DNA from 4 places in the Streptomyces sp. NPDC087300 genome. Region 3 is predicted to be linked to each of the others. Evidence: riboswitches for the same ligand, from Rfam matches in the RefSeq annotation. Region 3 holds a riboswitch; each other region holds the start of a gene.
What was found. A riboswitch is a leader RNA that binds a small molecule or an ion and turns the genes downstream of it on or off. The one in region 3 is predicted to bind cobalamin.
Positions count from the first base shown of each region.

Region 1: it holds a riboswitch for cobalamin, as region 3 does, so the genes downstream of both, cobN (cobaltochelatase subunit CobN) here and ACIO9J_RS22265 (prenyltransferase/squalene oxidase repeat-containing protein) in region 3, are expected to answer to the same signal.
Region 2: it holds a riboswitch for cobalamin, as region 3 does, so the genes downstream of both, ACIO9J_RS36270 (ABC transporter substrate-binding protein) here and ACIO9J_RS22265 (prenyltransferase/squalene oxidase repeat-containing protein) in region 3, are expected to answer to the same signal.
Region 4: it holds a riboswitch for cobalamin, as region 3 does, so the genes downstream of both, ACIO9J_RS19375 (ABC transporter substrate-binding protein) here and ACIO9J_RS22265 (prenyltransferase/squalene oxidase repeat-containing protein) in region 3, are expected to answer to the same signal.

Region 1 covers NZ_JBIUYI010000010.1:299,663-306,589, reverse strand. Annotated here, with positions in the region: gene ACIO9J_RS35780 (cobalt-precorrin-5B (C(1))-methyltransferase) at 1-674, opposite strand, end outside; gene ACIO9J_RS35775 (cobalt-precorrin-6A reductase) at 692-1,438, shown strand; gene ACIO9J_RS35770 (precorrin-2 C(20)-methyltransferase) at 1,594-3,114, opposite strand; gene ACIO9J_RS35765 (precorrin-8X methylmutase) at 3,138-3,764, opposite strand; gene ACIO9J_RS35760 (cobalamin biosynthesis protein CobG) at 3,839-5,116, opposite strand; cobalamin riboswitch at 5,222-5,360, shown strand; gene cobN (cobaltochelatase subunit CobN) at 5,395-6,927, shown strand, end outside.
Region 2 covers NZ_JBIUYI010000011.1:82,408-89,334, forward strand. Annotated here, with positions in the region: gene ACIO9J_RS36245 (nicotinate phosphoribosyltransferase) at 1-262, opposite strand, end outside; gene clpS (ATP-dependent Clp protease adapter ClpS) at 354-668, shown strand; gene ACIO9J_RS36255 (DUF2017 domain-containing protein) at 712-1,320, shown strand; gene ACIO9J_RS36260 (amino acid permease) at 1,692-3,203, shown strand; gene ACIO9J_RS36265 (Mov34/MPN/PAD-1 family protein) at 3,294-3,716, shown strand; cobalamin riboswitch at 3,680-3,841, shown strand; gene ACIO9J_RS36270 (ABC transporter substrate-binding protein) at 3,885-4,847, shown strand; gene ACIO9J_RS36275 (FecCD family ABC transporter permease) at 4,985-5,992, shown strand; gene ACIO9J_RS36280 (ABC transporter ATP-binding protein) at 5,989-6,807, shown strand; gene ACIO9J_RS36285 (putative leader peptide) at 6,874-6,927, shown strand, end outside.
Region 3 covers NZ_JBIUYI010000005.1:442,399-449,325, reverse strand. Annotated here, with positions in the region: partial or broken gene ACIO9J_RS22285 (helix-turn-helix domain-containing protein) at 1-114, shown strand, start outside; gene ACIO9J_RS22280 (LCP family protein) at 153-1,472, opposite strand; gene ACIO9J_RS22275 (DUF4190 domain-containing protein) at 1,786-2,205, shown strand; gene ACIO9J_RS22270 (hypothetical protein) at 2,218-3,684, opposite strand; cobalamin riboswitch at 3,966-4,122, shown strand; gene ACIO9J_RS22265 (prenyltransferase/squalene oxidase repeat-containing protein) at 4,365-6,927, shown strand, end outside.
Region 4 covers NZ_JBIUYI010000004.1:804,954-811,880, reverse strand. Annotated here, with positions in the region: gene ACIO9J_RS19400 (FBP domain-containing protein) at 1-183, shown strand, start outside; gene ACIO9J_RS19395 (exonuclease domain-containing protein) at 286-879, shown strand; gene ACIO9J_RS19390 (phosphodiesterase) at 886-1,680, opposite strand; gene ACIO9J_RS19385 (ABC transporter ATP-binding protein) at 1,878-2,672, opposite strand; gene ACIO9J_RS19380 (FecCD family ABC transporter permease) at 2,669-3,718, opposite strand; gene ACIO9J_RS19375 (ABC transporter substrate-binding protein) at 3,802-4,839, opposite strand; cobalamin riboswitch at 4,941-5,127, opposite strand; gene ACIO9J_RS19370 (VOC family protein) at 5,135-5,587, opposite strand; gene ACIO9J_RS19365 (helix-turn-helix domain-containing protein) at 5,593-6,453, opposite strand; gene ACIO9J_RS19360 (haloacid dehalogenase-like hydrolase) at 6,689-6,927, shown strand, end outside.

The DNA of each region.
Region 1 (6,927 bases), on a different contig from region 3:
TGGGTGCGGCCCGCCGCCCGTGCCACGTCCACGCCGCGCCGGATCGAGTCGATCCACGCCGAGCACGAGTAGGGCACGACGATCCCGGTGGTGCCGAGGATCGACAGGCCGCCGAGGATGCCGAGGCGCGGGTTCCAGGTGGAGCGGGCGATCTCCGCGCCGTGGTCGACGGAGACGGTGATCTCGACGTCGGGAGCGGCCCCCGCGCGCTCCGCCACCCGCGCCACGTGCTCGCGCATCAGCTGCCGCGGCACGGGGTTGATCGCCGGTTCCCCGACGTCGAGGGGCAGCCCGGGACGGGTGACCGTGCCCACGCCAGGACCCGCCTTGAAGACCACGCCGGAGCCCGGCGGCAGCCGCCGCACCGTGGCGCGCACGAGCGCGCCGTGCGTGACGTCGGGGTCGTCGCCCGCGTCCTTGACGATGCCCGCCATGGCGTACGACGCGGTGAGTTCCTCGGCGGCGAGCGCGAAGGCCGGTGTCTGGCCCTTGGGCAGCGTGATGGTCACCGGGTCGGGGAAGTCGCCGGTCAGCAGCGCGGTGTAGGCGGCGGTGGTGGCCGCCGTCGCGCAGGCGCCGGTCGTCCATCCCGGCCGCAGACCGGTGTGCTTGAGTTGGGCACCGCGCCCGCCCTTGGCCTCGCCGGGCCGGCCTTGCTCCTGTGGCTCACTCATGAGGGAAAACGAACTCCGTGCACGTACTGATTCTGGGGGGAACGACCGAGGCGCGCCGCCTGGCGGAACTGCTCGCGGGTGTCGCGGGGACGCGGGTGACCAGCTCCCTCGCGGGGCGGGTCGCCGCGCCCCGGCTGCCGCCCGGCGAGGTCCGCGTCGGCGGCTTCGGCGGGGCAGGAGGGCTCGCCGATTGGCTGCGCGAGCACCGCGTGGACGCGCTCATCGACGCCACCCATCCTTTCGCGGGGACGATCTCCTTCAACGCGGCGGCGGCCGCCGCCGCGACCCATGTTCCCCTGCTCGCGCTGCGCAGGTCCGGCTGGGTCGCGGAGCCGGGCGACGACTGGCACATGGTCGATTCCCTGGACCAGGCGGCGCGGGTCCTGCCCGCGCTGGGCGAGCGGGTGTTCCTCACGACGGGGCGGATGGGGCTCGCGGCGTTCGCGGGCCGCGGGCTTGACCGGTTGTGGTTTCTCGTACGCTCCGTCGACGCGCCCGAGCCGCCGTGCCCGGCGCGCATGGAGGTGCTGCTCGACCGGGGGCCCTTCTCCCTCGACGGGGAGCGGGAGCTGTTGCGTCGGCACCGGATCGATGTGGTGGTGACGAAGGACAGTGGGGGTGCGGCCACCTCGCCCAAGCTGGTCGCCGCGCGTGAGGCGGGGGTTCCTGTCGTGGTGGTCCGGCGGCCCGCCCACCCCGGCGGGGTCGCGGTGGTCGGCCGGCCCGAGGCGGCGGTTGACTGGGTTCGTCTGCTGCGTGGATAGGTGCGGGTTGTTCGTGGCTGGTCGCGCGGTTCCCCGCGCACCTAGAAGCAGGCACCCCGTGCCCCTGAGCGGCGCGGGGGTGCCCCGTAAGGGGGCGCGGGGAACCGCGCGGCCAGCCCCCACGTGCCCGCAGGGACAGCCGTACGCCCAGACCCTCAGCCCTCCGGATAGCGCCGCGGCGTCCAGACGACCTGTTCCCCGCCCCCGCGCCGCCGCGTAACCACCGTCTGGGAGGAGCCGACGATGAGCAGCGTGCGCATGTCGACGTCGGCGGGGTCCAGATCGGCCAGGCGGACGATGCGGATGCTCTCCTCGGGCCCGCCGACGTCACGGGCGAGAACGACGGGGGTGTCCGGCGCCCGGTGGCCGAGGAGCAGCTCCCTCGCCTTGCCGACCTGCCAAGTGCGGCTGCGCGAGCCGGGGTTGTAGAGGGCGAGGACCAGATCCGCCGAAGCCGCCGCCGCGAGCCGCTCCGCGATGACCTCCCAGGGCTTGAGCCGGTCGGAGAGGGAGAGCGTGGCGTAGTCGTGGCCGAGCGGGGCGCCCGCGCGGGCGGCCGCCGCGTTGGCCGCGGTCACCCCGGGGAGCACCCGCACGGGGACGTCCGCGTACTCCTGTCGCGAGGCGACCTCCAGGACGGCCGTGGCCATCGCGAAGACGCCGGGGTCGCCGCCGGAGACGACCGCGACGCGCCGCCCGCGCTGCGCCAGCTCCAGGGCGAACGCGGCGCGTTCGGACTCGACGCGGTTGTCGGAGCCGTGCCGCCGCTGGCCGGGGCGGTGCGGCACCCGGTCCAGGTAGGTGGTGTAGCCGACCAGGTCGTCGGCGTCCGCGAGCGCGCCGCGCGTCTCGGGGGTCAGCCACAGCGGGCCCGCGGGTCCGGTGCCGACGACGACCACGTCGCCCGTCTCGCCGCGGTCCTCCGGGGCGCTGCGCGCGGCGGGCCCGCCGGTCAGCGGGGCCACCCTGCTCGGCAGCACCGCCACCGAGAAGTACGGCACGGACTCCGGGTCCACGTCGGCCAGCCGCCCTGTGCGCTCGCCCGCCATGGTGGCGCGCTCGACGTACCGTGCCTCGTCGAGCCGGCCCGTGCGCTCCAGGGCGCCGCGCACCTTGCCGAAGGTGCGGCCGAGCTTCATCACGACCGCCGAGTCCGTCGCCGCGAGGCGCGCCGCGAGTTCCTCCTCGGGGAGCGTGCCCGGCAGGATCGTGAGGACCTCCTCGGCCTCCACCAGGGGCTCACCGAGCCGGGCGGCCGCCGCGCTGACCGAGGTCACGCCGGGGATCACCTCGGTCGGGTAGCGGTCGGCCAGGCGCTTGTGCATGTGCTGGTAGGAGCCGTAGAAGAGCGGGTCGCCCTCGGCGAGCACGGCGACCGTGCGGCCCGCGTCGAGGTGTGCGGCGAGCCGGGCCGCCGCCGCCTCGTAGAAGTCGTCGAGCGCGCCCCGGTAGCCGCCGGGGTGGTCCGTGCCCTCCGTGGTGACGGGGTAGACCAGCGCCTCCTCGATGTGGTCGGCGCGGATGTGCGCGGCCGCGATCGAGCGGGCGATGGAGCGGCCGTGCCGTGCCGAGTGGTAGGCGACCACGTCGGCGGCGGCGATGACCTCGACGGCGCGCAGCGTCATCAGCGACGGGTCGCCGGGCCCGAGGCCGACGCCGTAGAGCCGTCCCCGCAGGGCGTCTTGGGTGGTTTCGGTGTTCACTCCGCCTCGCTCGCAATCGCGTTGATCGCCGCCGCGGCCATCGCGCTGCCGCCGCGCCGTCCCCGTACGACCAGGTACTCGATCCCCGACGCGTGTCCGGCCAGCGCGTCCTTGGACTCGGCGGCGCCGACGAAGCCGACCGGGATGCCGAGCACGGCGGCCGGGCGCGGGGCGCCCTCCTCGATCATCTCCAGGAGGCGGAAGAGCGCGGTGGGCGCGTTGCCGATGGCGACGACGGAGCCCTCCAGGCGGTCGCGCCAGAGTTCGAGCGCGGCGGCGCTGCGGGTGGTGCCGAGGCGCGCCGCGAGGTCCGGCACGGACGGGTCGGCGAGCGTGCAGATGACCTCGTTGTCCGCGGGCAGCCGCTTGCGCGTGACGCCGCTCGCGACCATGTTCGCGTCGCAGAGGATCGGCGCGCCGCCGCGCAGCGCCGCGCGGGCGTCGGCCACCACCCGGGGGCTGAAGGCGAGGTCGCGCACGAGGTCGACCATCCCGCAGGCGTGGATCATCCGCACCGCGACCTGGCTGACGTCGGCGGGCAGGCCCGCGAGGTCCGCCTCCGCGCGGATGGTGGCAAAGGACTCGCGGTAGATCGCCGCGCCGTCCTTCTCGTAGTCGAACACTGTGCTCTCGCTCATCTCGTGGCCGTTCCGGCCGTCGTGGTCGTCGTGGTCGTGGGGCGTCGTCATGTGCGTGGTCAGGTCGGGTGCGGGGGCGTACGGGCGGTGGTGACCGCCTCCGTCACGGTGGCGCCCGCCACGGGCACGACCGAGCCGCCGGTGCGCAGGGTCACCTCGTAGCGGCCGTCCGCCGTGGCGAGGACGTCCACCCAGTCGCCGTGCGGATGCCCGCACCGGCGCTCGCAGCCCGACCAGTGGACGGGGAGTCCGGCGCGGCCGGGCACGGCGTCCGCGCGGACGTCGGCGAGCGACTTGGCGCAGCCGGGCCGCCCGGTGCAGGCGCCGACGCCGAGCCAGGGCGACGCGGGCTCGGTCACGAACCCGGCGTCGGCGAGGACCCGAAGGCGCTCCCGCGCGGCCTCGTCGGTGAACCCGGGCACGACGAATCCGCGCCAGGGCGTGACCCGTACCTCGTCGCCGGGCGCGGGCAGCAGCGCGCGCAGCTGGGCCGCGCTCACCCGTCCCAGCGGGGCCGTGACCAGCACGGCACCGCCGAGGACGCCGGGAGGCGGCGGGCCCTGAACCGTCGTCCCCGCGACCGGTGCCGGGGCCGCGGCCGCCGTCGCAGGAACGCCCGCGTCCGCCAGCGCCCGCGCCACCTCGACGGCCCGCCCGGCCGGCAGCTCGGCCACCCGCCAGGCGCCGTTGCCCGCCGCCAGCGCGGCCGTGCGGAACGCCCCGGCCGCGGCCAGCGCGGCACGGGGAGCCTCGGCGCCCGGCACCCGGAACGTGGCGGCGCCGAGCCGAAGCAGCGCCGTGCCCGCCGATTCTGCGATCAAGGTCACATCGGCGCCGAGCCCCGCCACGTCCCCGCGCCCGTCGTCGGCGGCGAACAGGAAGCGGCCGGAGAGCTCCGCGGTCCACTCCTCGGCGCAGAGGAGTCCGTCCAGCTCACGGGCCCACAACTGCACGTCGGCGTGGCCGAGTCCGTCGATTCCGGCCAGCGGCGACGCCACCACGTTGCGGACGCGCTCGTGCCGTTCGGAGGGGAGCAGGCCCGCGTCCGAGAGGAGCGCCGAGAGTGCGCCGCCGCAGGTCTCGCCGAGGCCGCGCAGCTCGACGTTGCCGCGTGAGGTGATGCTGAGGTGACCGTCCGCGAGCCGCTCGGCGGCGGTGGCCAGGACGTCGACCTGACGGGACGTCAAGAGGCCGCCGGGCAGCCGGAGTCGGGCCAGGCCGCCGTCGTCGGCGCGGTGCAGGCGGAGGGCTCCGGGGCAGGCGTCGCCCCGGTCGCGTATGAGGGATTCGCCCTGTTGTGTGGAGGTTGCTCGGGTGGGCGGCATGGCGGCGAGCATACCCACGCGGATCCGGCGGGGCGCCTCCCGATACCGGCCGTCCTGGCAGGTGGCCGCCCACCGCGACCTGGGCAGGACTTACTATGCAGGCGGCGGACCGCCAGGTCCGTCGACGCCAGCGACGGCGTGGGTCCACCAGGACCCGATGGAGGAAGCCCGGTGCGAATCCGGCGCGGTCCCGCCACTGTGAGCCCCACCGACGTGGGGTGAGCCAGGAACTCCTGCCGTCCAACACGACCACCCGGGGCGCGGACACCCCGAGGAAGGCCTGCGCCCGCATGCTTCTGCTGCTGTCGACCTCCGACACCGACCTGCTCAGCGCCCGTGCTGCGGGGGGTCCCGTCGACTACCGGTTCGCCAACCCATCGCGCCTCGACCTGGCCGAGCTTCCCGCGCTCCTGGACGGCGCCGACCTCGTCGTCGTACGCCTCCTCGGCGGTGTCCGCGCCTGGCAGGACGGCCTCGACCAGCTGACCGCGAGCGGCCTGCCCGTCGTCGTGCTCACCGGTGAACAGGCCCCCGACGCCCAGCTGATGGCCTCCTCCACCGTGCCGGTCGGCATCGCCGCGGAGGCCCACGCCTACCTGGCGCACGGCGGCCCAGCCAACCTGGAGCAGCTGGCCCGCTTCCTCTCCGACACCGTGCTGCTCACGGGCCACGGCTTCGAGCCGCCCGCGCCCGCCCCCTCCTGGGGCCCGCTCGAGCGCACCGCCCGCGCCGTCGAGGGCCCGACCGTCGCGGTGCTCTACTACCGCGCCCACCACATGAGCGGCAACACCGCGTTCGTGGACGCCCTGTGCGGCGCCATCGAAGACGCGGGCGCCCGCCCGCTGCCGCTGTACGTGGCCTCGCTGCGCGCCCCCGAGCCGGAGCTCATCGAGGAGCTGCGCGCCGCCGACACCATCGTGACCACCGTGCTCGCCGCGGGCGGCACCAAGCCCGCGGAGGCGTCGGCGGGCGGTGACGACGAGTCCTGGGACGCGGGCGCGCTCACCGGCCTCGACGTGCCGATCCTCCAGGCGCTCTGCCTGACCGGGTCCCGCGCGGCCTGGGAGGAGAACGACGAGGGCGTGTCGCCGCTGGACGCCGCGAGCCAGATCGCGGTGCCGGAGTTCGACGGCCGCCTGATCACCGTGCCGTTCTCGTTCAAGGAGATCGACGAGGACGGGCTCCCGGCCTATGTGGCCGACGCCGAGCGCGCGGCCCGGGTCGCCGGAATCGCCGTACGGCACGCCCGTCTGAAGCACATCCCGGCCGCCGACAAGCGCCTCGCCCTGGTGCTCTCCGCCTACCCGACCAAGCACTCCCGGATCGGCAACGCGGTGGGTCTGGACACCCCCGCGTCCGCCGTCGCGCTGCTGCGCAGGCTCATCGGCGAGGGCTACGACTTCGGGGCCACCGAAGAGATCCCCGGTCTCGTGTCCGGCGACGGCGACGAGCTGATCCGCGCGCTGATCGACGCGGGCGGGCACGACCAGGAGTGGCTCACCGAGGAGCAGCTGGCCGCCAACCCGGTCCGCATCCCGGCCGCCGACTACAAGCGCTGGTACGCGACGCTCCCCGCCGAGCTGCGCGAGTCGGTCGAGCGGCACTGGGGTCCGCCGCCGGGCGAGATGTTCCTCGACAAGTCCCGGGTGGGCAACGGCGGCGACCCCGAGGGCGACATCGTGCTGGCCGCCCTGCGCCGCGGCAACCTGCTGATCCTCATCCAGCCGCCGCGCGGCTTCGGCGAGAACCCGATCGCGATCTACCACGACCCCGATCTGCCGCCCTCGCACCACTACTTGGCGGCGTACCGCTGGATCGCCGCG
Region 2 (6,927 bases), on a different contig from region 3:
CGACGATGGCGCGCTCGCGCAGGAACTTGATGACGTCGGCGTCGAAGCGGAAGTTCTCGACGGCGTCCAGGACCCGCCCGGTTCCGGCCACCACTCCGTAGCGGCGGCCCTCGGGCAGCCTGCGGGTGAAGACCTCGAAGACCGAACGCCGGTCGCCCGTGCCCGCCTTCAGCGCGGCCTGCAACATCGTCAGCTCGTACTGGTCCGTGAAGAGCGCTGTCGACGGAACATCCACCGGCAGGCCAAGGTCCGCTGTGTTCATAGGAAGGATGCTACCCCGCATTTCGTCACTCTGACGATTTCGAGGCGCGCGGGGGAGGCCATTTGTGCGAGGCCCCCCTGCGGGTGGCAGCATGGGGCGTGTGAGTACGGCTCCCGCAGAGATCACCCGACCCGAATCGGACGAAGAGGCGCTCGTCGTCCCCGAGCCGGACGTCCCCTGGATCACGCTCGTGCACAACGACCCCGTGAACCTCATGAGCTACGTGACGTATGTGTTCCAGACGTACTTCGGGTACTCGAAGGAGAAGTCCACGAAGCTGATGATGGACGTGCACCACAAGGGCCGCGCGGTCGTCTCCAGCGGTACCCGCGAGGAGATGGAGCGCGACGTCCAGGCCATGCACGGCTACGGCCTGTGGGCCACCCTTCAGCAGGACCGCAAGTAGCGGACCGCCGCCAGCGCACGGACCGGAAGCAGCGACGCATCTGATGCCAGGACACTTCGAACCCATCCCCGGGGGCGGCGCCGCCGTCGCGCTCGACGAGGTCGAGATCTCGATCATCCGCTCCCTCGCGGTGCAGCTCCTCGAACTGATCGGCCCGGGGCCGGGCGGGGAGCCCTCCGACGACCCGCTCGCCGAGCTCTTCGCCGAGGGGCCCAGCGAGCCGCCCAGCGACCCGGTGATGATGCGGCTGCTGCCCGACGCCTACGGAGGGCCGGGCAGCACGGACGACACCGCCGGCGATCCGGAGGAACTGCGCGCCCATTCGGCCGAGTTCAGGCGGTTCACGGAGAACGACCTGCGGGCCAAGAAGCGTGACGACGCCCTGGTCGTGATCCGCTCCCTCGACGCGATGACGTCGTCGGGCGAGGGCGGGGCTGTCCTGAAACTGTCGGTCGAGGAGTCGCGCAACTGGCTCGGCGCCCTCAACGACCTGCGTCTCGCGATCGGCACGCGCCTGGAGATCACCGAGGAGGAGGACGCGGATCTGCTCTACCGCCTCCCCGACGCCGACCCGCGCAAGCCGATGGTGATGGCCTATCTGTGGCTCGGCGGACTCCAGGAAACCCTGGTGGAGACGTTGCTGGAGCCGTAGCGGGTCCCGTGGAGTCGCCGCGACGACGACAGTCGGTGTATATAGCAGCATTCCGCGGCGCCCAGCGCCCGTTCGCTCAGCGGACGCTCAAATCCGAATAACGATCGCGTCAAGCCAATGCCCGTTTATGGCGACGCAAGAGAACTTTGTCCGCTTCTCCCAGTGGTGTGCGCCACATGTGGCGCAAAGCATCACTGTTGCCGCCGTGATAAATCTTCACGACCACTCGGTGACGCCACCCATGTCGCCGAGGGCGCTCCAGCCGGCAGACCGCCGGTAGCACTCCATTCCATATCCGGGGGGATCAGGACCTGACCCGCTGCCACAACGCAGATGTGCGGGCGCGGATCAGCATGGAGAAAGGCGTCACCATGACCTCAGTGCAGGTCGAAGAGCATCACGACGGCAATGAGGCCGGGCGGACCGCCGCCGGTCAGTCCGGCGAGGGCGAGGGTTATCAGCGCGGGCTCGGAGCCCGGCAGATCCAGATGATCGCGATCGGCGGTGCCATCGGCACCGGCCTGTTCCTCGGCGCGGGCAAGGCCATTCACAAGGCCGGGCCCAGCCTCATCCTTGCGTACGCGATCGCGGGCCTCGTCATCTTCTTCATCATGCGGGCGCTCGGCGAGCTCCTCATGTACCGGCCCGTGTCCGGCTCCTTCTCGGAGTACGCGCGCGAATTCATGGGCCCGTTCTTCGGATTCGTGACCGGCTGGACGTACTGGCTCTTCTGGGTCGTCACCGGCATCACCGAAGTCACCGCGGCCGCCCAGTACATGCAGTACTGGACACACGACTCATTCCCGCAATGGGCGTACGCGCTGGTCTTCACGGTCATTCTGTACGGCGCGAACCTGATCTCCGTGAAGCTCTTCGGTGAGCTGGAGTTCTGGTTCTCGATGGTCAAGGTCACCGCGATCATCGGCATGATCCTGATCTGTCTCGGCATTCTCACCATCGGCTTCTCCGACGCCGGTGACACCGCCTCCGTGACCCACCTGTGGGACGACGGCGGCTTCTTCCCCAACGGCATCGGCTCCACGCTGATGACCCTGCAGATCGTGATGTTCGCCTTCCTCGCCGTCGAGCTCGTCGGCGTCACCGCGGGCGAGTCCAAGGACCCGAAGACCGTCCTGCCCAAGGCCATCAACACCGTGCCGTGGCGCATCGCCGTCTTCTACGTCGGCGCCCTCATCATGATCCTCTCGGTCGTGCCGTGGACGTCCTTCCAGCCGGGCGTCTCCCCGTTCGTGAAGGCCTTCGAGGAGATGGGCCTCGGCGTCGGCGCGGCCATCGTGAACTTCGTGGTGCTCACCGCCGCGCTGTCCTCCTGCAACTCCGGCATGTACTCGACGGGCCGCATGCTGCGCGACCTGGCGATGAACGGCCAGGGCCCCAAGTTCTTCACCAGGCTCACGAAGAACGGCCTGCCGCTGATCGGCACCACGGTCTCCGCCGCCTTCATGCTGGTCGGCGTCTGGATCAACTACCAGTGGCCGGGCGAGGCGTTCAACTACGTCGTCTCCTTCGCGACCATCTCCGGCATGTGGGCCTGGATCATGATCCTGTGCTGCCAGATCCGCTACCGCCGCAAGGCCGACCGCGGCGAGCTGCCGCAGTCCACCTTCCGCGCCCCGGGAGCCCCGTTCACCAGCTGGTTCGCGCTCGCCTTCATCGGCATGGTCATCGTGATGATGGGCGTCGACAAGGACGCGCGGATCTCGCTGTACGCCGCGCCGGTCTGGGCCGCGATCCTCACGGTCTGCTACCTGGTCCTCAAGAGCCGCAACCCGGAGGCCGCCGCCTTCAACCGGCAGAAGGTCGGTGCCTCCGGCGCCGCCCCCGCCGACGAGGCCCCGGCCAAGGGCATCGACAAGGACTGACAGCCGGGCCTCCCCAGGCCCTGTCCAGCATGCGGGCTCCCGCGTACCACACTTCGGTACGCGGGAGCCCCTCTGCTTATCCTGGCTGCCATGCTGACCATCACCCAGGCCCTCCACGACCAGATCGTCGCGCACGCGCGCCAGGACCACCCCGACGAGGCGTGCGGCGTGGTCGCGGGCCCGGCGGGCACCGGCAGGCCCGAGCGGTTCATCCCCATGCTGAACGCCGCGCGCTCGCCCACGTTCTACGAGTTCGACTCGGGTGACCTGCTCAAGCTCTACCGCGAGATGGACGACCGCGACGAGGAGCCGGTGATCGTCTACCACTCGCACACCGCGACCGAGGCCTACCCCTCGCGCACCGACATCACCTACGCCAACGAGCCCGGCGCGCACTACGTCCTGGTCTCCACGGCGGACACCGACGACGCCGGTCCCTTCCAGTTCCGCTCGTACCGGATCGTCGAGGGCACGGTCACCGAGGAAGAGGTGCAGGTCGTAGAGGCATACTGACCTCCACGACCTCGAGGCGGCAGGAGCCAGGAAGCCGGTGCGAATCCGGCGCGGTCCCGCCACTGTGACCCCACCCCCACCGGGGGCGGGGGAGTCAGGAACTGACCTGCCGCCTTGCTCCACGCAACGCAGGGGACGCGGAAATCCCCTGGAGGAGGCAGCACCCCCATGTCCCGCCCGATACGCGCCCTGGCCGCCGCGGCCCTGCTCGTCCCGCTCGCCGCGTGCTCCGCCTCGGACTCCGACGGTGACTCCGCGCCCGCCGCCAAGGCCGCCGGATTCCCGTACACCGTCACCAACTGCGGTGTGAAGACGACCTACGACGCACCGCCGGAGCGCGCCGTCACCATGAACCAGCACGCCACCGAGGTGATGCTGGAACTCGGCCTCCAGGACCGGATGGCGGGCACCGCCTACCTCGACGACAAGGTCCTGCCGAAGTACGCCAAGGCCTACAAGTCGGTCCCCGTCGTGGCCAAGGAGTACCCCTCCTACGAGAAGCTGCTCGCCGCCAACCCCGACTTCGTGTACGGCGGTTACGCGAGCGCCTTCCTCGCGGGCGACGGCCGCGGCCGCCCCGCGCTCGCCAAGTCGGGCATCGAGAGCCGCCTGAACATCGAGGGCTGCGCGAAGCGCCCCGTCACCATGGACGACGTCTTCCGCGAGGTCCGCGAGGTCGGCGCCACCTTCGGGGTGCGGGGGCGCGCGGACAAGTGGGTCGGCGGCGCCGAGCGCGAACTGGCCGCCACGGCGAAGGAGCTGAAGGGCAAGAAGGCCCGGTCCGTCTTCGTCTACGACAGCGGCGACAAGACGGCGTTCACGGTCGGCGGCCGCGGCATCGGCAACGACATCATCAAGCGCGCGGGCGGCCGCAACGTCCTCGCCGACGTCGACAAGTCCTTCGCCGACGCCTCCTGGGAGACGGTCGTGGACCGCCACCCCGAGACCATCGTGATCCTCGACTACGGCGCCACGACGGTCGCCCAGAAGAAGAAGCGCCTCCTCGACGACCCGGCCCTCGCCGACGTCCCCGCCATCAGGAACAAGAGCTTCGCGGTACTGCCGCTGTCGGACATGGTCACGGGCGTACGAGCACCCGAGGCGGTGAAGAAGCTGGCGGCGCAGCTGTGAACTCCGAGCAGACTCGGCCGCGGAGGACTCGGCCCGAGGGACGGGATCCTCAGCCCGAGGGGCGGGATCTTCAGCCCGTCCGGCGTTTGAGGACGAGCCCGAAGGGCGATGGGCGCAGGTCACGGGGACAGCGCCTACTGATCCTGACGGCACTCACCGCAGCCCTAGCGGCAGCGGTCATCGCGGGCCTAGCCCTGGGCTCCGTCCGCGTCCCGCCAGGGACCGTCGTGGAGATCCTCACGGGCCGCGCCGACCCCTCCCCGTTCAGAACCATCGTGCTGGACGTGAGACTCCCCAGGGTCCTGCTCGGCGCAGCCGTCGGCGCCGGACTCGCGGTCATCGGCACCGTCCTCCAGGCCCTCGTCCGCAACCCCCTCGCCGACCCGTTCCTGCTCGGCGTCTCCTCGGGCGCCTCCGTCGGCGCGGTCGGCGCCATCGTGCTCGGCGGCACCTTCGGCGTCGGCTCGGCCCTCGCGACCACCGTCACCATCCCGGCGGCCGCCTTCGCGGGCGCCCTGGTCTCGCTGGTCCTCGTCTACTCCCTGGCCAGGAGCGGCGGCAGCTTCGCGACCGGCCGTCTGATCCTCGCCGGTGTCGCCGTCTCGTACATCCTGACCGCCCTGACCAGCCTCATCCTGGTCACCGCGGACAGCGCGGACCACCTCAAGGAAGTCCTGTACTGGACGCTCGGCGGCCTCGGCAGCGCCCGCTGGGACATGCTCGCCCTGCCCTGCTGCGCCCTGGTCGCGGGCACGGCCCTGCTGATGGCGCTCGCCCGCCCCCTGGACCTGCTGCTCGTCGGAGAGGAGGGCGCCACCGTCCTCGGCCTGGACACCGCGCGCTTCCGCGCCGCGGTCTTCGTCCTCGCCTCGCTCCTGACCGGCGTCCTGGTCGCCTACAGCGGGGCCATCGGGTTCGTCGGCCTGATGGTGCCGCACGCCGCCCGCATGCTGGTCGGCGCCGCGCACCGCCCGCTGCTCCCCGTGGTGGCCCTGATGGGCGCGGTGTTCCTCGTCGCCGCCGACCTGGCAGCGCGCACGATCGCCGCCCCGCAGGACATCCCCGTCGGCGTGCTCACCGCGCTGACCGGCGGCCCGTTCTTCCTCTGGCTGCTGCGGCGGCGCACCGAAGGAGTCCCGGCATGACCCTGGAGACCCCCGAGATCCCCGAGACCCCCGCGCCCGCCGGAGCGCTGCGCACCGAGGGACTCTCGTACGAGATCGACGGCAAGCTCCTGGTGGACGGCGTCGACCTCACCGCGGCGCCCGGCGAGACCGTCGGCGTCGTCGGCCCCAACGGCAGCGGCAAGACGACGCTGCTTCGCTGCGTGTACGGCACCCTGCGCGCCTCGCGCGGCCGCGCCCTGCTCGACGGCGACGACCTGGGCGCGATGCCCGCGAAGGCGCGCGCCAGGCGCCTGGCCACCGTGCCGCAGGACGGGCAGGCCGCCTTCGAGCTGACCGTCCAGCAGGTGGTCGCCATGGGCCGTTCCCCGCACAAGCGCTTCTGGGAGGCGGACACCGCCGCCGACGAGGAACTGGTGCGGGCCGCCCTCGACCGGGTCGGCGTCGCGGCGCTTTCCCACCGCTCCTTCCCCTCGCTCTCCGGCGGCGAACGCCAGCGCGCGCTGATGGCCCGCGCCCTGGTGCAGCGCCCCACCCTGGTCGTGCTCGACGAGCCCACCAACCACCTGGACATCCGCTACCAGCTCGAAATCCTGTCGCTGGTCAGGGAGTTGGGCACCACCAACCTGCTCGCCCTGCACGACCTGAACCTCGCCGCCTACTACTGCGACCGCCTCTACGTCCTGAACGGCGGCCGGCTCGTCGTGTCCGGGCCGCCCGAGGAGGTGCTCACGGCCGAGCTGCTGGCCACCGTGTACGGAGTGACGGCCGAGGTCAGCACCCATCCGGTGACCGGCGCCCCGACCGTCGTCTATCTGCCGCCGCCCGCATCCTGAACGGATTCCGTCCACTAGCTGAGATCACATTCCGGGATCCGGACCGGGAATCGATACGATGACCGCATGGTTCCCCATGACGTGAGCGAAGAGACGAAGAGCGCGCCGCCCGTGCTGCTT
Region 3 (6,927 bases):
CAACTCCTCGAAACCACCGACGACACCGTCGACATGATCGCCGAGACCACCGGCATGGGCACGGCCACGACGCTGCGCCGCCACTTCAACCGCTCGGTGGGTGTGCCGCCGGACGCCTATCGGCGCACGTTCCGGAGAGGCGGGGCGCCTGTTCACCTCAGTCCTTCGAACTCCTTGCCCACCGTGAGCGTCACGACGCCGGGTTCGGCGTCGGCGGAGTCGTCGGCCCCGGCACGGACGCCGGGCAGGCGTGAGGCGAGCACGTCGGCCTTGCCCTTGGCGCCCTGGGAGTAGCCGACCTTGGTGGTGCGGGACTCGGCGGGCGCGTTGCCGGTGGCGGTGACGGTGAAGCCCGCTTCGCGCAGTTGCTTGGCGACCTCGGCCGCGCGGCCCGGCTCGCCGGTTCCGTTGAGGACGCGGACGCCCACGGTCGAGGCGTAGACCGGCTTCTTCGCTGCCTTCTCCAGCGCCTTCTTCCGGTCCTTGCCGACCTCCTTGTCCTTGGCCAGGGAGGTGAACAGATCGGCGGCCTGCGGGAACTGCCAGCTCACGTTCGCCCTGTCCGACGGCACGTCGGCCTCGCGCGGGTAGTTGGGCACGGTGAGGAAGGTCAGCCGGTCCTTGGGGATGCCCTTGAGTTCGGAGGCGAGGCCGTAGAGCGGCTTGATGCCGGCCAGGGACTTGTCCGTGGTGAGGGAGTCCGTGGCGGACTGCAGGAATCCGTAGAGGGCCTTGGGGTTGGTGAGCTTGGACTGGGCCTTCGCGGCCAGCGCGTCCATGAACTCCTGCTGGCGGCCGATGCGGCCGAGGTCGGAGCCGTCGCCGACGCTGTAGCGGGTGCGTACGTAGCCCAGCGCCTTCTCGTCCTTCACCGTCTGGCAGCCCGCCTCCATGTCGAGGTGCGCCTTCTTGTCGTGGATCGCCTGCTCGGGGCAGACCTCGATGCCGTCGAGGGCATTGACCATGCCCTTGAAGCCTTGGAAGTCGATGGACATGAAGTGGTCCATGCGCAGGCCCGTGCGCGCCTCGATCGTCTTTATGGTGCAGGCCGCCGCGCTGGCGACCTCGCCGGTGCTGCCGCCGATCGAGAACGCCTCGTTGATCTTGAAGTGGTGGGCGGGTGCCTTGCTGCCGTTGCCCTTGTCACAGGTGGGGATCTGCACCCAGGAGTCGCGCGGGAAGGAGACGACGGTGGCCCACTCACGGTCGGCGGGGATGTGCACGACCATCAGCGTGTCCGACTGCATGGTCGTCAGGTCCTTGCCGTACTTGGCGTTGGCGCCGTCACGGCTGTCCGATCCGACGACCAGGATGTTCTTCGAACCAGGGCTGAGGTTCTCGGGACGGTCGCCGCCGAGCTTGTTGTCGACGTCCGCGGCGTTGATGTTGTTGTCGAGATCCGTGTATATCCACGCGCCGATCCCGGCCACCGCGAGGATCAGGACGGAGAAGGTCCCCGCGACCCAGAACAGGATCCGTCCCCGCCGCGTCAGCCGGGTGGAGCGCCCTTTGGCGGCACCGCGCGCACCGCGCCGCGCACCGCCCCCCGTACCGCCCCGACCCTGACCACGCCTACGTGCGCCCGTCCCACCCACCCGCGAACCTCCAGATCTCGCCCGTCACACGACTGTCGCACGGCATCACAGATCACCCGATCGAGTCGAATGCCGGAACTCTACAGTCTTGTAGAACTAAGTGATCCGGAGCCGCGTAGCATCCCTCTTCGGCGAAAATCACCAGGAGCAAGCTGTGGGCAACTTACCTGGGGAACCTGAAGGAGCGGCAGTGAAAGGTGTGCCAGTGCGCACGCGGGACGAGCGGGCACGGGACAACGGGGCACGGGGCGAAGGCCTTCAGGGCAATCCGGGTCAGGCCGCCGAACGGCCTCTCGGCGGCCGCAACCGCACCGCGCGGGTCAGCGGCTTCTTCGCCCTCGGCGGTGTCGCCCTCCTCGGCAACTTCGCCACCGGCATCGCCTGGATCAACCCCGGCGTCTTCCTCACCCTGGCCGCCCTGTCCGCCCTCGTCGCCATCCCCACGGGCCACGTCGCCCGCTTCCGGGGCCGCCGTCTCGCCGGCGAGGGCCGCGGGCTCGCCCTCGCCGGGATCCTGACCGGCTGGCTGGTGCTGCTGGTCTGCGCGGTGGCGGTGCTCGCCTTCGTCGGGCTTATCGCCGGACTCGCGGTCCTCTCGGACGGCTCCTGACCGCGCGGGCCGTCAGCCTCCGTAGCGCAGCGCGATCGTGTCGCCCGCGCCGATCACCGTGGCACGGCTCGCCGCGCCGGACGCCGCACCGTCGACGCTCGACCGCCACTGCGAACTGCCGTTGTTCGTCTTGCCGTTCAGGGATGTGACAGCGCCCGCGCCGCTGCTCGGGGTGAGCCCCGTGACACAGCCCGCGGGGGTGGCGGAGGCCCCCGCCGCGTCGAGGACGGCACCGAGCGTCGTGGTCGTGGCGTCCGGCGTGAAGGCGACGGAGCAGACCTTCAGCGCGGTGCCGTCGTCGACCGTCAGGGCGAGGCTGGTGCGGGTGCCGGGGGTGAAGGCGTCGGTGGCCGTCCAGCGCGGGGCGCCCGCGGTGGCCGGCGTCGGCGGCGCCGTCGCGAAGCCGCCGCCCGCGACCGCGCGCAGGCCGTCGATCGAGGCGTACGCGGAGGGCACGGTGTCGGTGGGCAGGTACTTGAAGCCGCCGCCCGGCTTGAACTGCTGGGCGATCAGGAAGTCCACCGGGGTCTTGCCCGCCCGGGTGAGGAAGTCTCCGGTCTGCGGGTTGATGCCGCAGGCGTTGAGGCCGGAGACCGCCCAGCCGTTGGAGTCCGTGTTCGCGCCGAACATCGCGTCGAAGGCACCGGAGTTGTTGATGAGCTTCGACTTGAGGAAGCCCTTGGCCTTGGTGACGGCCGGGTCGGTGGCGGGCACCCCGGACACGCACAGGGAGGCCATGGCGGCGCCGGTCATGTCGATGTCGCTGGGCTTGGCCAGCGCGTCGGGGTCGCCCTCGGCCTTGCTGAAGTTCCACCCGCCGTCATCGTGCTGGTTGGCCCGCACCGTACCGACGGAGCGGTCGAGCAGGGCCTGGGGGACGCGCTGGGCGCCGGACGGCGTCTTGGCCCCCGCGAGCGCGAGCAGCGCGAAGACCGTGCCGTTGAAGTTGGCGGGCGAACCCCAGTAGCCCGGCGCGGAGTTCTGCCAGTACGCGTAGGTGTCGGCGATCAGGTTGCGGCTCGCGGAGACCCGGGCCGGGTCGATCCCCGCGGAGTAGGCGTTGATGATGCCGCGCTCGAAGTCGGTGACCACCGGCGAGCTGCCGGGCCAGGCCGGGTCGGCCAGGTGGGCCCGGTAGACGGTACGGGCGTTCTTCGTGGTGTCGCCGTTCGGCGTGACGTCGACGGCGGCGGTGCCCGCGGCGGCGAGGGCGGAGAACGCCCACTCGTTGGACAGGCCCGCGCCCGCGTAGGAGCCGTCGGCTCCCTGGAGGGATCTGAGATAGGTCACGCCGTTGGTCTTGGAGGTGGCTATCTGGCCGGGCGAGGCCGTCGCCGCGGCGGGCACCGCCGTCAGGGCGAGCGCCGTGAGCGCGGCGGGCACGGACAGCAGGGCGCGGCGGGCCGCGGAGGTCGTGGCGGGGCGTGCGGTGGGCACGGCGGAGCAGGCGGAAGTCAGGGCGGAGTGCGTGGAGTTCATGGCGGGGTGCTCCCGGGAAGAGGGGGCGTCGGCCGCACATCCGTCACCGACGCGTCCCGCGTACGCACGGCGTACGAGGGAGCGGGCGGGGACGACACGTGGCCGTCGCCCGAGCGCGTGATGCGACGTCCTTGATTGCAGGGCCGGTCGGGCATTCGGGCTCGTCCCGGCCCCCCGGCCGGTCCACACCGCTGCGCGTCAGCTCTGGACTCCCACCAGATTCCCCCGCTCGGCAGCACGGGAGGTTACTCGAACCTCACAGGTCCCGCACACCCTTGTCACCTCATTCGCAACTGTGCTCTAATTCGCCCGAATCTGAACTCAGTTACCAGGGGAAGCCGGTCGAAGTCCGGCGCTGACCCGCAACCGTAGGTTCGCCGAGCACCTCAAGTGCCCGGCGGGCGAGCCGGATTACCTGGACCGAGGCACGAAACGACTGACGCCGTCGCGGACTACGGTGTGGTACGGACGGTTCCCGACGCGGGCTTCGGCCCTCGGACCGGCTGATCACATGAACCCCGCCACGGCCGAGGCCCAGGGGGGCAGTGGTGGGGCAGAGAGCCGGGAGTCCGGGCCGGGGCGTGCGCGCGAGATGCGTGTCGCTGCTGTGTGCGGCCGCCGTGGCGGTGGGCGGCGGGACACTGCTCATCGGCCGCGCCACCCCCGCGGCCGCCGATCCGATGGCGAAGTGCACGGCCACCAAGGGCGCGGTCGTCGCGGTGGACTTCGGCGACTGGGGCGGCGGTGTCGTCCGCGGCTGCGACGCCACCCCGACCACCGGCTACGACCTGCTGCACGAGGCCGGTTTCAGCACCACGGGGACCGAGCACGACGGCCCCGCCTTCATCTGCCGCCTCGGCCACGCGGACTTCGACTCCGGCAAGCGCTACCCCGCCCCGGCCCAGGAGGCGTGCAAGCTGACGCCGCCCGCCTCCGCCTACTGGTCGTACTGGATCGCGCCGCGCGGCCAGGACTACTGGACGTACAGCCCGCTCGGCGCGATGAGCCAGCGGCCGAAGAACGGGTCGGTGGAGGCCTGGGTGTTCGGCGCGACGGACCCGGACGGCACCAGCGGAGGACCCTCGTTCACGCCCGCCCAGGTCCGGGCGGGCGGCGGGACCGACCCCGGCGACAACCCGCCCGACGTCGAGCCCGGCGAGGTGGACCTCAAGGCGGCGGACGCCTGGCTCAGGAGCCGCCTCACCGACGGCGACCACGTCCGTGACGAGGGTGCGGAAGGCCCGGAGGGCGCCAACCTGTACCAGACGGCGCACACCGCACTCGCGCTCGCCGCGTCCGGCGGCAAGAGCGACACCCTGAACAGGACACGCGCCTATCTGGCAGCGCGCACCGAGGAGTTCGCCTATCCGCGGGGCACCGACAAGGCCCCCGACCCGGCGGGCGCGGCCCTGCTCGCGCTGCTCGCCGAGAGCACCGGGGGCGACCCGCACTCCTTCGGCGGGCACAACCTCGTGGGCGACCTCGGCAAGAGCGTGTGCACCTCCGGGGGCACCTCCGACTGCGTCGGCAAGGGCGACTTCCCCGGTGTGGGCGACGTGGAGACCCAGGCCCTCGCCGTGCTCGCGCTGCACCGCGCGGGCCGCAGGATCCCCGCCGACGCCGTCACCCGGGTCGCCGCCCACCTGTGCAAGGACGGCGGCTTCAGCCCGACGCTGATCCGGGACGGCGACACCTGCACCTACAGCGACCCCGCCACCACCCCGTACGCGATCATCGCCCTCCAGCAGGCGGGCGGCCACTCCGACGTGGTGGCCAAGGCCCGCAAGAGCCTGCGCGCCGCCCAGCTGCCCAGCGGGGCCTTCGGCGCGTACGCGGGGGTGACCGAAGGCGACGTGAACGCCACCGCCAAGTCCGCCCAGGCCCTGCGGCTGCTCGGCGACACGGTGCGCGCGGACGCCGCGGTGTCCTGGCTCTCCCGGCAGCAGACGAAGTCCGGCGGCTTCGGCTTCGATCAGGGCGCGAGCGATCCGGAGCTCTATCCCACCTGGGCCGCCGTCGTCGCCGGAGCGCGCACCAGCCTGGCGGCGCTCACGGCGAAGGACCCGACGCGGCCGCCGACGACCGACCCGACGGACCCGACCGACCCGACCGACCCGCCGACCGGCGGCCCGAACCCGCCCTGGCAGCCCGGGGAAGGCCCCGACCTGAAGAAGGGCACCGCGTACCTCACCGCGGCGTCCCGCCTCAAGAAGGGTCACTACTACGAGAACGTCGCGGGGACCGGGTTCGCCGACTACGGCCTGACCATCGACGGCGGCTACGCCCTCGCGGCCACAGGGCACGACGACGAGGCGCTGCGCGGCATCGTCGACTTCCTCGACGGCCGGGGCAAGGACGGCTCGACACCGGGCCGTTCCGTCAACGACTGGACGGGCGTGGGCACTTCGCACGCCGCGGGCGGCTCGCTCGGCAAGGTGGCGGTGCTCGCGCAGACCGTCGGCCGCGATCCGCGGAAGTTCGCGGGCCAGGACCTGATCGCGGCGCTCGACAAGGCGGTGTGCGAGGCGCCGAGCCGGGCTCCGGACCGCAGCTGCCCCGCCAAGGGCGCGTACACGTACGCCCCTTCGGTGTTCTCGCAGTCCCTCGGCGTCATCGCCCAACTGCGGGCCGGTGAGAAGGCGTCGGCGGCCGCACCCGTCGCGTATCTGCGCGGTCTTCAGCACTCCTCCGGCGCCTGGCCCAGCCTCATTCCCTCGACCGGCGACTCCGAGGTGGACTCCACCGCGATGGCCGCCATGGCCCTCGACCTGGTGCAGGACGCCGCGTCCGAGAAGGCGGTCGACAAGGCGCTCGCCTGGATCGCCACCAAGCAGCTTCCCGGCGGCGGCTTCCCCGGCGCTTCGGGCAACTCCGTCAACTCGGCGGCCCTCGCGGTGCAGGGGCTCTCCCTGGACGCGGCGAAGTACGGCGACGAGATCAAGAAGGCCCGCAAGTTCCTCGCCGGACAGCAGAACGCGGACGGCGGCCTGAACGTCGCGGCGGGCGGCCAGCGCGGCTCGGACGTGCGCGCCTCCACCCAGGGCCTGGGCGGGGCGGTCGGCACCTCGTTCGGCACGCTCGCCAGGGACCTGGACGGCACGACGCCCCAGCCGCCCGGCGACGGCGGCCCCTCCGCCGGCGGACCGTCCGGCGGTGCGACGCCCGACATCGTCACGCCCGGCGAGGACGGACCCGGCGATCCCTCGGCCGGCGGCCCCTCGCCCGACGGCGCGCTCGCTTCGA
Region 4 (6,927 bases), on a different contig from region 3:
GCCGGGCGTGAGGGCAATTCGGTCGGCCTCTACATCTGTGCCGACCTCGACTGCTCGTTGTACGTGCGCGGCAAGAAGCAGCCCGCGCCCGGCGGCCGCATGGAGGAGTCCCTCACCGTCGAGCAGCAGATCGAGCGCACGCGCGGCCACCTCGACGCCTTCCTGGAGAGGCTGTTCGTCTGAGCCGAGCGGTTGCTGGTCCGAGCCGAGCGATCCTCACCCTCGATCGGGCCGGGGTGAGGGTCGCGCTCGCTCCGCCATGCGCGGTACTGGCAGGGTGCCCCCATGGCTACCTTCGTCATCTTCGACCTCGAGTTCACCACCTGGCCCGGCGCCCTTGAGCAAGGCTGGTCAGCCGGTGGGCAGTTGCGCGAGATCGTGCAGATCGGGGCGCTGCGGCTGGACGGGGACCTCGGGGTCGTCGAGGAGTACGAGGCGCTGGTGCGTCCCGTGGTCAACCCCGTGCTGTCCCCGTACTTCACCGGGCTCACCGGCATCGGACAGGACGAGGTCGACCGGGCTGGGCTCGCCCCGGCCGAGGCACTCGGGGACTTCCTGGGGTTCTGCAAGGGGCAGACCGTGCTCTCCTACGGCAACGACATGGTCGTCCTCGGGGAGAATCTGGGGTGGGTGCGGGCCCGCGGCGAAGAGCATCGGAACAGCTTTCTCGACGCCGCGTTCCTCAATGTCAGGCCGTGGCTGAACGCCTTGGCGCCGGCCACCGCCGCGGCGAACGTCGGCAGTCTGTGGAAGGTCCTCGGGCTGCCCCGGCCGGACTCCGGGCAGGAGCATTCCGCCCTCTTCGACTGCCATTCCTTCGCCGCGGCGCTCCGGCATCTGCGCGCGGGCGGGGCCGAGTTGCCCGTGGGCTGTCCATAGGGCTGTCTATAGGCCAGGGGGCCTCGTCGGCAGCGGCAGCGGCACCGTGCGGAAGTGCGTCGTCAGGCGCGCCTCCTCGTCCAGGACGTGGAACGCGAGCGCCGGCGGGAGGTCCCGGTGGACGTGGTGGGAGGGGTCCGTCTGCGGCTCCCAGGGCAGGCGCAGGGTGGAGACCACGCCGGGGGCCACCAGGAGCGGACGGTTCGCGAAGGTCGTCGCCGCGGGGGTGTGGGCGTGGCCCGCGAGGAACGCGGTCACGTTCGGGTGCCGGGCGGTCAGGGCGGCCAGCCGGTGCTCGTCGCGCTGGCGGATGCCGTCGATGTACGGCGTGTGCAGCGGGACCGGCGGGTGGTGGAAGGCGATCAGGACGGGCCGGTCGGACGGGGTGCCGTCGAGGAGGGCCGACAGCCAGTCCAGGGTCTCGTCGTCGAGGCGGCCGTGGTGCGCGCCGGGGACCGAGGTGTCGCACAGGGCGAGGGTGAAGTCGTCCGTCACGTAGGACTGGTTGACCGGGCCCGGCGCGGGCGTCTCGCCGAGGAGGTGCGCGCGGAAGGCGGTGCGCTCGTCGTGGTTGCCGGGACAGATCAGCAACGGGTGCCGAGAGGCGAGGAGTTCACGCGCGGCCGCGTACTCGGCGGGCGTGCCGTGGTCGGCGATGTCACCGGTGACGACGACCGCGTCCAGGTCGTACGGGAGTCCGTTCAGGTGGTCCATGACCGCCCGGGTCCGGCCGATGCTGCGACCGGCGTCGTCGGCGCCGGTGTCGATGTGGATGTCGCTCACGTGGGCAATGACTGGCATGACGTGAACTTAGAAGGCGCGGCGCGGCGAGTGAAGGGCCAACCGCGTGCGGTTGGCCTGGTCGGGCAGGGGCGTGGTTCGGAAGGCGCCTGGTTCGGAACGGGCGTGGCCCGCAAGGCGCCCACCCCGCAACGGGGGGCGCGACCCACAAGGCACCCGGCCCGCAAGGCGCCCACCCCGGAAGCCCCCCTCCCGCCTCACCCCCGCAAGAACCTCACCGAAGGCCGCTCATCCCCCTCCGCACTCCCCGGCGTCACCACCGCCCGCACCCCGTACACCTCCGCGATCAGCTCCTCCGTGATCACCTCTGCGGGCGTGCCCGTCGCGTATGCCCTGCCCTCCCTCAGGATCAGGAGCCGGTCGCAGAACATCGACGCCAGGTTGAGGTCGTGCAGCGCGATGACGCTGGTGACGGGGAGGTCGGCGACCAGTGAGAGCAGGTCGAGCTGGTGCTGGATGTCCAGGTGGTTGGTGGGTTCGTCCAGGAGGAGTTCGCGGGGTTCCTGGGCGAGTGCGCGGGCTATCTGGACGCGCTGGCGTTCGCCGCCGGACAGGGTGTGCCAGGACTGGGCCGCGCGGGAGGCCAGGCCCGTGCGGGTCAGGGCGTCGCGGACGGCGCGTTCGTCTCCGGCCGTCGGCGCCGACCAGGCGCGGCGGTGCGGGATGCGTCCCAGGCGTACGACGTCCGCGACCGTCAACTCGACCTGTGTGTCGGTGTGTTGCTCGACCACGGCGATCCTGCGCGCCACGGCGCGGCGGCCCGTGTCGGCCAGCGCACGGCCGTCCAGGGTGACCACTCCGGAGGCCGGGGCGAGGACGCCCGCCAGGATGCGCAGGAGCGTGGACTTGCCGGAGCCGTTCGGGCCGAGGAGGCCCACCGTGGCGCCGGTCGGCGGGGCGAGGCTCACGCCGTCGACGACCAGGCGCCCGCCCGCCTCCCGGGACACGCGCTCGGCGCGCAGACCCGCCGCCCCCTCGTACGCGTACGTCACGTCACCCTCCTCGTCCGGTACAGCACGACCACGAACGCCGGTACGCCGATCAGCGACGTCACCACGCCCACCGGGACCTCCTGCGGATCCAGGACCGTGCGGGCCAGGGTGTCCACCCAGACGAGGAAGACCGCGCCGGCCAGCGCCGTGACCGGGAGGAGGCGGGCGTGGCCCGAGCCGACGAGCGCGCGGGCCGCGTGCGGCAGGACCAGGCCGACGAAGCCGATGGCGCCCGCGGAGCTCACCAGCACCGCGGTCAGGAGCGCCGTCGTGCAGAGCAGGACCAGGCGGGTGCGGGCGACGCGGACGCCGAGCGCGGCCGCCGCCTCCTGGCCGAAGGCGAAGGCGTCCAGGGTGCGGGCGTGCGAGAGGCAGATGAACAGCGCCGCCGCGAGCACCGCCGCGCACAGCCACACGTCCGTCCAGCCGACCCCGCTGAGCGAGCCGAGCAGCCAGAACAGCACGCCGCGGGTGGTCTCCGCGTCCGCGGCGGTGAGGACGAAGAAGGAGGTCAGCGCGGAGAACAGCTGCATCGCCGCGACGCCGGAGAGGACCACGCGGTCCGTCGTGCCGCCCAGCGTGTGACTCAGGATCAGGACCAGGGCGAACGAACAGAGCGCCCCGATGAAGGCACCGGCCGAGACCGAAAGGACTCCCCCGCCCACGCCGAGCACGACGACCGCGACCGCTCCGGTGGACGCGCCGGAGGAGACCCCGAGCACGAACGGGTCGGCGAGGGGGTTGCGGAGCAGGGACTGCATGACCGCGCCGCAGACCGCGAGTCCGGCGCCGCAGACCGCGGCGAGCAGGGTGCGCGGCATCCGCAGGTTCCAGACGATGCCGTCCCTGATCGGGGTGAGCCGCGCCTCTCCCCCGCCGAGGTGCGCGGCGAGGGCCGACCACACGTCGGGCACGGAGATGTCCGCGGGCCCGATGGTGACGGCCACCGCCACGGAGAGGACGAGGGCCGCGACCCCGGCGAGCCACAGCAGCGCCTGCCGCACCGGGGCGCCCACGGAGGTGGACGCGACCGCGACCTCGACCATGTCCGCGTCCGCCTCCGCGGGTGCCGTCCCGTCCGGCGTCGCGGGTGCCGTCCCGTCCGGCGTCACCGGCGAGGTCCCCCGGGTCACTTCGCGAGGCCGAACTTCCGCAGCCCCGCCGCCACTTGCTCGATCCCGTCGACCGTACGGACCGTCGGGTTCATGGCCTGGCCGCTGAGGAGTACGTAGCGCTTCTTCTTCACGGCGGTCAGGTTCTTGGTCGCCGGGTTCGACTCCAGGAACTTGATCTTCGCAGCGGCGCTCTCCGCCGACTGCGACTTGCGGGTGAGGTCGCCGATGACGAGGACGTCGGGGTCGCGGTCGGCGACGGTCTCCCAGTTGATCTGGGGCCATTCCTCGCGGGTGTCGTCGAAGACGTTCTTCGCGCCGAGCTCGCGCGTGATGATGCCGGGGGCGCCGCAGCAGCCCGCCATGTAGGGGGCGTCGGAGTTGGCGAACCAGTAGAGGAGCTTCGCGTCCGACGCGTCGATGTCGTCGGTGGCCTTCGCGACGCGGCCCTTGAGCCCCGCGACCAGCTTCTCGCCGCGCTTCTCGACGCCGAACACCTTCGCGAGGTCGCGGATCTCGCCGTAGACGGTGTCCATGGTGAGGGTCTTGACGCGCTTGCCGTCGCCGCCGCCGTCGTTGTCCTTGCCCGCGCAGTCGGTCGGCGAGACGTAGACCGGTACGCCCAGCTCGGTGAACTTGGCGCGGTCGGCGACACCGCCCTTGCCGACCGTGTACAGGAAGGAGGCGCTGACGAAGTCCGGCTCCTGGGCGAGGACCTTCTCCAGGGAGGGGTAGCGGTCGGCGAGCCGCTCCACCTTCGCGTTCTCCTTCGCCAGGTTCTTCAGGACCGGGTCGGTCCAGGTGCCGGTGCCCGCCATGCGGTCGGCGAGGCCGAGCGAGAGCAGGATCTCCGTGGAGCCCTGGTCGAGGGAGACGGCCCGCTGCGGCGGCGCCTTGACCTCGGCTTTCTTGCCGCAGGAGGTGACCGCGACCGGATAGCCCGCCGCCTGCTCCCCCGCGCTCTTGCTGGTCTTCTCCGCGGAGCCGCCCCCGCACGCGGTCAGCGCGAGCGCTCCGGCGCAGAGCGCGGCGGACATACGTATAGCGGCGGACATACGTATACGGGTACGGGTACGGGCTGTGGAGGACACACGATCCCTTGAGTCTCACGGCTCATGCGCGGAGCCTGGCCTGCGTCACGCCCTCCGCCGCACGGTGCGCGGGCGGAGGCGCCAGCAGGTCTTCGGACTCGGGGATCGGCCGGGCGGGGCGCCTTCCCGGGCGTCCGTGGACGCCCAGTGGCCGTGGCCCCGCCCGTCCCCCTCACCGCTGCGCGTCAGTTCCGGATTCGCACCGGATTCCCTGGCCCAGGTGTGGGTTTGACTGGCTTGCGCAAGTTATCACGCCTGCTCAGGACGTCGGCCGGGGCCTCGGCTCGCCCCGGTAGGTCCCGAACGACCAGCGGTTCCCCTCCGGGTCGAGGATGCCGAACTCCCGGCTTCCGTACGGTTTGTCCTCGATCTCCGTGGTGATCCGCACGCCCGCCGCGGTGAGTGTGGCGTACAGCTCGTCGACCCGGTCCGTGACCACGTAGGCGCCGGAGGTGCCGGGCTTTCCGCAGGTGCCTTCGGGCGCCGACGGGTCGTACGAACCGAGCATGACGCCGCCGCCCTCGGGCCAGTCGAGCTGGGCGTGGGCGACGCGGTCGCCGTCCTCGTAGACGGCGGTGCGCAGGAAGCCGACGGTGCCGACGAGGAAGTCGATCAGGGCGGGGGCGTCCTCTGCCTGGAGGCCCGCCCAGACGGTCGGGGCGGGGGCCGCTTCAGTCGTGGTGTCGGGTGTGGTGTCCGGTGTGGTGTTCATGGGCCTCAGTCTTCGCCCGGACCGTGCGCCCCGGCTTGGATATTCCGGCACTCTTCGGCCAGCCAGCGGGTCGGGCTCGCCCCCGTGTACTGCCGGAAGTCGCGGACCAGGTGCGAATGGTCGTAGTAGCCGGTGTCGGCCGCGATCCTGGCCAGGTCGGGGCCCCCGCCCGCCGTGACGGAGCGGACCACCGCGGTCCGCGCGTGCTGGAAGCGCATCAGGCGCGCGGCCTGCTTGGGGCTCAGCCCGGTCTCGGCGCGGAACACCGCGGTGAGGCGGCGCTCGCTGAGCGCGACGTGCCGGGACAGGCCGCCGACCGTGCCCGCGCCCCGGTGCCTGGCCAGCCACGCCCAGGCCTCGGCGACCTCGGGGCGCACCGGGTCCGCCCGGTCGGCGGCCGCCACGCGCCGCCGCAGATAGTCGGCGAGGAGGGCGAAGCGGTCCGGCCAGCGGTCGAGGGCACACAGCCGCTCGCGGACCTCGGCGGCCCGGCCGCCGAGGACGTCCGTGCCGCTGGTGACGAGCTCTCCCATGAGCCCGGCGGCGGGCAGACCGAGCAGCGCGCGGGCGGCCAGGGGGTGCACGGCGAGCTGGATGCCCGCCTCGTGCTCGGGCTGCACCACGTAGGCCGGGCTCTGGTGCAGGCCGCCCAGGACGATGTCGGTGCGCACCGCGTCCCCGCCGGTCGCCTGCCCGGGTGTGCTGCCGGTGGCGATGGGGCCTTCGAGGGAGAAGATCACGGTCAGATACGGCGAGGGCAGGCCCCGGTGCAGCCCGGGACGCTGTCCGGCGCTGCGGTAGCCGACCGCCGAGACGACCATGCCGTCGAGCCGGGGAACGGCCCTGACGAACTCGTGGGAGCCCATGCGCCCAGTATGCGCGGGACCACTGACACGGACTCGGCGACGGCCCCGGCGACGACCTCCGCGACCGGGACCGCGGCGCTCCCGGCGCCCGCTGCGGCTACCCGTGTTCACCCGCTCCATGCCCCTCGTGCACGGTGACTTCGATCATGGGAAATGACCGCGCCGCCCCATAGCATTGCGCGCCGCTCCGGACGGGGCCGCACACCGCTCTCAGGAACGGCAGGACACCGCAGACATGGCAGTACGAGCAAAGAACAAGCCCGCCCTCATCGGCGCTCTGGGGGCGCTCGCCGCCGCCGTCCTCGCGGGCAGCGCGCTCTGGCCGACCTCCGAGGCGAACGCGGCGGGCTCCGCCGCGCAGACGGCGAAGGCCGCGAAGGGCGCGGCCGGCGAGCTCACGCACTGGCCGAAGCCGGTGGCGAAGAAGCTCGGCAAGGTCATCGCGAAGAACGACCACAAGGGCGCGTACGCCGT